4 regions of the Pseudomonas sp. 910_21 genome follow, and region 4 is predicted to be linked to each of the others. Evidence: predicted binding sites of a transcription regulator. Region 4 holds the regulator's gene; each other region holds the start of a gene.
The links. The regulator FliA, encoded in region 4, starts transcription of late flagellar genes. The targets are predictions, from matches to a motif close to CTAAAGTTTNNNNNNNNNNNGCCGNTAA.
Positions count from the first base shown of each region.

Region 1: a site for FliA is predicted at 1,171-1,198, ahead of FW796_RS24575 (methyl-accepting chemotaxis protein). Genes of this name have one in related genera too.
Region 2: a site for FliA is predicted at 1,164-1,191, ahead of FW796_RS29310 (methyl-accepting chemotaxis protein). Genes of this name have one in related genera too.
Region 3: a site for FliA is predicted at 1,265-1,292, ahead of FW796_RS13895 (methyl-accepting chemotaxis protein). Genes of this name have one in related genera too.

Region 1 is NZ_VXCY01000008.1:246,144-248,343, forward strand. Features, by position in the region: gene FW796_RS24575 (methyl-accepting chemotaxis protein) at 1-1,141, opposite strand, end outside; gene FW796_RS24580 (CPBP family intramembrane glutamic endopeptidase) at 1,359-2,150, opposite strand.
Region 2 is NZ_VXCY01000011.1:220,011-222,210, reverse strand. Features, by position in the region: gene FW796_RS29320 (DUF1294 domain-containing protein) at 1-197, opposite strand, end outside; gene FW796_RS29315 (undecaprenyl-diphosphate phosphatase) at 194-1,024, opposite strand; gene FW796_RS29310 (methyl-accepting chemotaxis protein) at 1,319-2,200, shown strand, end outside.
Region 3 is NZ_VXCY01000004.1:28,959-31,158, forward strand. Features, by position in the region: partial or broken gene FW796_RS13890 (cache domain-containing protein) at 259-1,191, shown strand; gene FW796_RS13895 (methyl-accepting chemotaxis protein) at 1,321-2,049, shown strand; gene FW796_RS13900 (acetyl-CoA C-acetyltransferase) at 2,134-2,200, opposite strand, start outside.
Region 4 is NZ_VXCY01000001.1:44,897-47,096, reverse strand. Features, by position in the region: gene fleN (flagellar synthesis regulator FleN) at 1-640, shown strand, start outside; gene fliA (RNA polymerase sigma factor FliA) at 637-1,377, shown strand; gene FW796_RS00230 (chemotaxis response regulator CheY) at 1,543-1,914, shown strand; gene FW796_RS00225 (protein phosphatase CheZ) at 1,945-2,200, shown strand, end outside.

The sequences.
Region 1 (2,200 bases), on a different contig from region 4:
CCCCAGCGCGCGCCGCTTCGATGGCGGCGTTCAAGGCCAGCAGGTTGGTCTGGTCGGCGATGCCCTTGATCACATCCACTACGCCGCCGATCTCGTCGCTGTCCTTGGCCAGTTGGGTCACGGTCAGGCCGGTTTCGCCCACCACCACCGACAGGCGCTGGATGGCTTCGCGGGTTTCCCCGGCGATATCCCGGCCGCGACCGGTGAGACGATTGGCCTCCTGGGTAGCGTCAGCGGTGCGTTGTACGTGACTGGCCACTTCCTGGGTGGTGGCGGCCATCTGGTTGACCGCTGTGGCCACCTGCTCGGTCTCGACCCGCTGACGTTCCAGGCCGCTGGAGCTGTTGTGGGCCAGGGTGTCGGACTGTCGGGCCTGTTCGTTGAGGTGCTCCGCAGTGTCCTGCAAGCGGGTCAGGCAAGTCTTCAGGCGGGCTTCCTGGCTCAAGATCGACATTTCCAGGCGCGCCTGGGCGCCACGGCTGTCGGTGTACATCTGGGCGATCAGCGGGTCGGAAGTGGTTTGTTCGGCCAGGCGCAGCAGGCGCTTGAGGCCTCGTTGCTGCCAGCTCAGGCCCAACAGGCCCAGCGGCACCGAGAGGGCTGCGGCCAGGGCAAAGCCCCAGTGGGAGTTGAGCCAGGCGCCGATCATGAAGCTCAGTTGGCTGACCAGAATGAACGGCAGCCAGTCCTGAAGGATCGGCAACCACTTGTCACGCTTGGGAATGGCCGACTTGCCCTGGTTGATGCGCTGATAGAGGGCTTCGGCGCGGCGCACCTGTTCGGCAGTGGGCTTGACCCGTACCGATTCGTAGCCCACCACCTGGTTGCCTTCGAACACTGGTGTCACATAGGCGTTGACCCAGTAGTGGTCGCCGGTCTTGCAGCGGTTCTTGACGATGCCCATCCATGGCAGGCCTTGTTTCAAGGTGCCCCACATGTGCGCGAACACTGCCGCGGGTACATCAGGGTGACGGACCAGGTTGTGCGGCGCGCGAACCAGTTCTTCACGGGAGAACCCACTGATCTCGACAAAAGCATCGTTGCAGTAGGTGATCACGCCTTTGGCGTCGGTGGTGGAAATCAACCGTTGTTGAGCCGGGAAGGTACGTTCGCGCTGAGTGACAGGCTGGTTATTACGCATGGTTTTTCAATCCGCAAGGCTTTGATGGGTTGTCGGCCGCTTCAGCCGATTATTGAAATTATTTTTCAATAATCGGCGCTGGGTCTCATTGGCAGAAGCTGTCGCTTGCAAAATGCGCCACCGAGGTTCCGGTGGCTTTGGCGAGGCGCTAATCATTGACCTTCTTCCTTGATAGTCAATTGTCCTGAAGTACTGGTTTTGACAACTTTTCGCTGGGTTATCCGGCGAGCATCGGATAGGTGAACAAGCCGAAATGCAGCAGATTGAGAGCAAAGTGAGTGGCGATTGCCGCACCCAGGCCACCAAAGCGATAGGCCAGACCGTAGCCGACCCCGGCGATGGCCGCCAGTAGGGTCCATTGCCAGCCAGCACCCAGGTGTACCAGGCCGAATAGCAGGGCCGCACACAGCAGTGCCAGGTTCTCGCCATAGGGAAGGGCCTTGAACCTCCGGCCCAGGCCGCCCTGGATGTAACCACGGAACAGCGCTTCCTCCACCAGGGTCACCAGCAGCAGATTGTTCAATACCCACAACCAGGCCTGATCCGGCCATTTCGGCGCCCAACTGATGATTCCCAGCAGCAATGCGCCACCCAATGCGGCGACTGCGCACACCGCCAGGGCCAGCACCGTGGCGTAGAGCGACAGGCGCAGCGAGCGCCGACCGACGATCCAGGGGCAGACCAGCAGCAGCCAGAAGCCGATCAGCGGTTTGTCCTGATTCAGGTACATGGAGAAGGGCACGGCGTCGTCGGTAAAACGCTGCGGATCAATGGCCCGGCCGTTGTAAAAGCCTGGCAGCCAGTGCATGGCCAGGGCCAGGGCGATCACCACGAACAGGCCGTGGCCCAGGTATTGGCCGATGCGGCTGCGTTGCTGGCGTACGGCGAATCCGGCGCAGAGCAGCAGGAAGATCGAGAGGGCGGCCAGCAGTCCCAGTTGCCCGTAGCTCAGAGCCAGTGCGTAGCCAATAGAAAGGAGTGCCAGATACATCCATGGCAAAGCGGTCATGTGGAATCCTTGTTGCAAAAGAAAGGGGTGTTGCAGAAACGTTGTTCAGC
Region 2 (2,200 bases), on a different contig from region 4:
TGCCAGTACAGCAGGAAGGTCAGCAGGCTGACGGCGGCATAGGCGACCAGGGGGATGATCGAGATCCCTCGCCACCATAGAGACAACGAGCCGAACAACGGCAGTGCACACAGCAGGACAAAGACCAGCAACTTGAGCTTCAGGTTGTGGACACGCGCGCCGCTGCCGGCACGCGGTTCGCTACGGCCCGTCGTCACGGCTTGACCGCCGTCCAGTCAACCCAGCCGAACTGCCAGGTCGCCAGGATCAGCAGGCCGAAGGCGATGCGATACCAGGCAAACGCCGCATAACTGTGGCTGGCAATGAATTTCAGCAAGCCCTTGACCGCGATCATGGCGAAGATGAAGGCGGTGACGAAGCCGATGGCGAACACCGGGAAATCATCCGGCTGGAACAGGTGGCGGTACTTGTAGCCGGAGTAGACCGCGGCCCCCACCATGGTGGGCATGGCCAGGAAGAACGAAAACTCGGTGGCGGTCTTGCGCGACAAGCCGAACAGCAGCCCGCCAATGATGGTCGAGCCGGAACGCGAGGTGCCCGGGATCATCGCCAGGCACTGGGCACAGCCTACCTTGAGCGCGTCCTTCCAAGTGATTTCGTCCACCGTTTCGGCGTGTACCTGATGCTGCCGGCGCTCGGCCCACAACATGATGATGCCGCCGACCACCAGGGCCGTGGCCACGGTGATGGGGTTGAACAGGTAGGCGTGGATCAGGTCGGCGAAGATCACCCCCAGCACCACCGCCGGCAGGAAGGCGATCAACAAGTTGACGGTGAAGCGCTGGGCCTTGGGTTGTGTGGGCAAGCCCAGCACCACATCGAAGATCTTGCGGCGAAATTCCCAGACAACCGCGAGAATTGCCCCCAGCTGAATGATGATGTTGAAAGCCATCGCCCGCTCGCCCCCGAAGTCGAGCAAGTCGGCGACGATGATCTGGTGCCCGGTGCTGCTGATGGGTAAAAACTCGGTCAGGCCTTCGACAATCCCAAGTATCAATGCCTGCGCGGCGGTCCAAAGATCCATCAATCCCCCATAAGGCGATGCACCAGGCATGCCTCTTTTTTAAGTATTCAAAGCGTTCACTGCGACGAGCGTAGCCGAGATTTCGGCGCCCATAAGATCAACACAAACCCATGAAAATTCTGTGAAAACTTCAGAAAGGTTCAGGTTTTGCGCGAAGGCGCCGAAATCCTAACAGACAGGCGCAAAATGCGCCGCGATGTTATTGGACTTCCGTAGGGTTGGCGCTCGAAGGCAGGCGTGCTTGGATGCTCACGGCCTTTTATGACAAGAACAAGAATCTGGAGTGACCGGATGATGAATAGCTTACGCAAGATGTCCATCAGTCAGCGCTTGTGGCTGATCCTGATCGTGGCGGTGCTGACCCTGGTGACCCTGGGCGTGATGATGCTCAAGCAGATTCATGGTGACCTGTACCAGGCCAAGGCGCAGAAAACCCAACACGTGGTACAGACCGCCGCCGGTGTATTGAACTACTACCAGGGCCTGGAAGCCGCCGGCAGCCTGAGCCGCGAACAGGCGCAGAAGCAGGCACTGCAGGTGATTCGCGGGCTGCGCTACAACCAGAACGACTACTTCTGGATCAACGATCTGACGCCGGTGATGATCATGCACCCGGCCAACCCCAAGCTCGACGGACAAAACCTGGCGGCAGTCAAGGACCCGGACGGCTTCGAGGTGTTCAACGAAATGGTGGCCCTGGCCAAAAGCAAGGGCGCCGGCATGGTGGACTACCGCTGGCCCAAGCCCGGGGCCGAGCAGCCGGTGCAGAAGACCTCCTATATCCAGCTGTTCCAGCCCTGGGGCTGGATCATCGGTTCCGGGGTCTACATCGATGACCTGCAACAGGAGTTCTATGCCCAGGTAGTGCGGGCCTCTTCCATCGGCCTGGTGATTGCCCTGCTGATGGCCGGGCTGGTGGTACTGATAGTGCGCAGCATCGTCAGCCCACTGCGCGAAACCGTACACGCCATGGCCAATATCGCCAGCGGCGAAAGCGACCTGACCCGCAGCCTGGATACCCACGGCCAGGATGAAGTCACCGAGCTGGCCCGGCACTTCAACGGTTTCACCGCCAAATTGCGTGGCGTGGTCACGCAGTTACAGACCAGCGCCGCCGCTCTGGAACAATCCTCCAGCGAGTTGGGCAGCAATGCCACCGAGGCCCAGGAGCGTAGC
Region 3 (2,200 bases), on a different contig from region 4:
CGACTTCTGCCTCAGGGACTGCAATCAGCGCCACCCTTCAAGCTGCCAATAATCCGCGAGTCGCCTGCACTTCGTGGTCATACAAGAAAATCTGGAGCGCGGATGAATATCAAACAGAAACTCACCTGGGCCTTCGCCGTCATTGCCTGCCTGCCCGTGGTGCTGGTGGCCACGCTGGTGGTGATCAACCTGCGCAGCGATGCCGAAAACACCTTTGTCGACGGCAGCGGTCGCGAGATCCGCCAAGTGGCCAACGCCATGCAACTGTTTTTCGAAGGCATCAGCCAGAACATCGACTACCTGGCGGCCCAACCTTTGCTGACCCAGGCCGGCGGCGACCTCAAGACCTGGATGAGCGCCGATGCCGCGAAGGTCCCGGAAGGCGAGCAGGACAAACGCATTTTCGAGCTGTTCGCCGCCATGGCCGCCAGCCATCCCGCGTATTCCTATGTGTCCTATGGCGTGAGCAACGGCGGTTACGTCTCTTGGCCCGCCGACCTGAAGCTCGCCAACTACGACCCTCGTGTACGCCCCTGGTACAAAACCGCCCTGGCCAACCCAGGCAAGACCCTGCGCACCGACGCCTATTACTGGGCCAGCGACGATGCGGTGCTGGTCAGCACCGTACGCTCCCTGTCCAACCAGTTGGGCCCTCAAGGCGGGGTGGTCGCGGTCGACGTGTCGCTCAAGCAACTCACCGAAATCGTCAAGCAGATCAAGCTGGGCGAGTCCGGCTACCTGATGCTGATGGAAAACAACGGCACGGTGCTGGTGGACCCCAAACAACCGGAACATAACTTCAAGGCCCTGGGCAGCCTCGGCGATGGTTATGCGCAACTGGCCAAGACCGGCAAGGGCCTGGTGCAGGTTGAGCTGGGTGGCGAGCACTACATGGCCAACGTCTGGCCTTCCGAACAACTGGGCTGGACCTTCATCGGCCTGATCAAGCAGAGCGAAGTCATGGGCTCGGCCACCCAACTGACCTGGATCATCGCCGTGATCGCCGGGGTCCTGGCCGTGCTGTTCGCAGTATTCGGAGCCAGCTTCGCCAGCCTCATCGTGCGCCCGATCCGCAGTGTCGCCAGTGGCCTGGAAGGTATCGCCCAAGGCGAAGGCGACCTGACCCGCAACCTGAATATCCGTGGCAGCGATGAAACCGCGCAACTGGCCAACTGGTTCAACCAGTTCCTCGCGGCGATCCGCAGCCTGATCCAGCACATCGGCCAGGCGGCACAGAAGATTCTCGCCACCTCCCATTCCTCGACCCAGGTTTCCAGCGACATGGCCGAAGCCGCCGGACGCCAGCGCGAAGCGGTGGACATGGTGTCCACGGCCTTCCACGAAATGGTTGCCACGGCCAACGAAGTGGCCCGCTCCTGCAGCCAGGCCGCCGAATCGGCGGACAGTGGCCAGCGTCAGGCCCAGGAAGGCCAGCAGCAGATCGACGACGCGGTACACAGCGTCGACCGCCTGAGCCAGGAGATCGAGCAGTCGGCACAATCGATGCAGCAACTGGAACGCGACAGCAACGACATCCAGTCGATTCTCGGCACCATCCGCTCCATCGCCGAGCAGACCAACCTGCTGGCCCTCAACGCCGCCATCGAGGCGGCCCGGGCCGGTGAACAGGGTCGTGGGTTTGCCGTGGTGGCCGACGAAGTCCGCGCCCTGGCCAAGCGCACCGCCGATTCCACCGCCGAGATCGACGGGCTGCTGGGCAACCTGGCCAAGCGCACCAGCGCCGTGACCCAGCAGATGCACGCCAGCCTGGAAGTGTCCCAGCAGTCAGTGAACCGCATCGGCCTGGCGCGCAACAGCTTCGGACAGATCCGCGAGTCGGTGGACGTGATCCGCGACATGAACACCCAGATCGCCACCGCCGCCGAGGAGCAGCATCAAGTGGCGGAAGACATCAACCGGCACATCAGCCAGATCCATGGCGATGCGCAATTGGTGGCGGAACTGGCCAACGCGGCGCGCCTGGACTCCCAGAGCCTGGCCGGGCTGTCCAATGAGCTGGACAGCCTGGTACGACGCTTCAAGACTTGAGGACCCTTTCGCCGGCCAGCCGGGCTCCTACGGGTTTGAGGTATTTCTCTGTAGGAACCGGCTTGCCGGCGAATGCCACGAACCTCAGCGTTCGATGATCGCCGTCACGCCCTGGCCCCCGGCCGCACAGATGGAAATCAGCCCGCGCCCC
Region 4 (2,200 bases):
GGATGTCATCGAAGGGCGCTGTGAGCTGCGCGACGTGCTGCTCCAGGGGCCTGGCGGCATTCGCATCGTTCCGGCCGCTTCGGGTACCCAAAGCATGGTGCACCTGAGCCCCGCCCAGCACGCCGGTCTGATCCAGGCCTTCAGCGACATCGGCGACAATCTCGATGTACTGGTGATCGACACCGCTGCAGGTATTGGTGACTCGGTAGTCAGTTTCGTCCGCGCGGCCCAGGAAGTGTTGCTGGTGGTCTGTGACGAACCGACCTCCATCACCGACGCCTACGCGCTGATCAAACTGCTCAACCGCGACTATGGCATGAACCGTTTCCGGGTCTTGGCCAACATGGCCCAGAGCCCTCAGGAAGGGCGCAACCTGTTTGCAAAATTGACCAAGGTCACGGATCGCTTCCTGGACGTGGCCTTACAATACGTCGGCGCAGTTCCCTACGACGAAAGCGTACGCAAGGCCGTGCAAAAGCAGCGTGCGGTCTATGAAGCCTTTCCTCGTTCGAAGTGTGCATTGGCGTTCAAGGCCATCGCGCAAAAAGTCGATACCTGGCCGTTGCCAGCGAACCCACGCGGGCATCTGGAGTTTTTTGTCGAGCGGCTAGTGCATCAAACAGCGGGACCGGTGCTATGACTGCCAGCGGCTACAACCTCTACAAGAAGTCGGCACGTGACAGCCAATACGAACTGATCGAGCGCTACGCGCCCCTGGTCAAGCGTATTGCCTATCACCTGCTGGCGCGGTTGCCGGCCAGTGTTCAGGTGGAAGACCTGATTCAGGCCGGGATGATCGGTTTGCTCGAAGTGTCGACCAAATACGACGCGAGCAAGGGGGCGAGTTTCGAAACCTATGCGGGTATCCGTATCCGTGGGGCGATGCTCGACGAGGTTCGCAAAGGCGATTGGGCACCGCGTTCGGTGCACCGTAATACGCGCATGGTCAGTGATGCCATTCGCGCAATTGAAGCTAAAACCGGTCGTGACGCTAAAGATCACGAAGTTGCGGCCGAACTTCAATTGAGTCTCGACGATTATTACGGGATTTTGAACGACACCTTGGGCAGCCGCCTGTTCAGTTTCGACGACCTGTTGCAGGACGGCGAACATGAAGGGCTGCATGAGGATGGCGCCAGTGCTCATCTCGAGCCGTCACGGGACCTGGAGGATGAACGCTTCCAGGCTGCGTTGGCGGATGCGATTGCCAATTTGCCGGAGCGCGAGCGACTGGTGTTGGCGCTGTACTACGACGAAGAGCTGAACCTCAAGGAAATCGGTGAGGTCCTGGGGGTCAGCGAGTCGCGGGTCAGCCAGTTACACAGCCAGTGCGCAGCCCGCTTGCGGGGGCGTTTGGGGGAGTGGCGAGCGCGCTGACAGGCAGTGTGGGGACACTGCGATCAGGACCGGTGAAGCAAGCGCTGCACCGGTCTTGCGGTATGTGCTCCATGCAGTCGTTGTGTGTTATGCCGAATTGATTGAATGGCGCGTTCAGGTGCTGGATGCGTTTAAGACTGCTTGGAGGTCGAATTGGACAAGAACATGAAAATCCTCATCGTTGATGACTTTTCAACGATGCGGCGGATCATAAAAAACCTGTTGCGTGATCTGGGTTTCACCAACACGGTCGAGGCCGACGATGGCACCACTGCCATTCCGGTACTCAACAGCGGGAGCATCGACTTTCTGGTAACAGACTGGAACATGCCGGGCATGACCGGTATCGACCTGCTGCGCCACGTGCGTGCCGATGAAAAACTCAAGCACCTGCCGGTATTGATGGTTACTGCTGAAGCCAAGCGCGAGCAGATCATCGAAGCTGCCCAGGCCGGCGTAAACGGCTATGTCGTCAAACCATTCACGGCTCAGGCGTTGAAAGAGAAGATCGAAAAAATCTTCGAACGCATCGGTTGAGACGCGTAGCCATTCCGCCACGGGGGAGCTATGGAGCATAACGAATCTTCACTGGGCGACTTTGAGTCGACCCTGAAAAAACATGCGCTGGAACTGGTCGAAAGCCTTGAAAAGGGCAGGTTCGGCGAAGCGGTGCAATTGATCCATGAGCTCAATCAGACCCGTGACCGCGGCCTGTATCAGGAAGTGGGCAAGCTCACCCGCGAGCTGCATAGCGCAATCGTCAATTTCCAGATTGACCCGCACATGCCGCAAGCCGAGGAAGTTTCACAGATCACGGATGCCA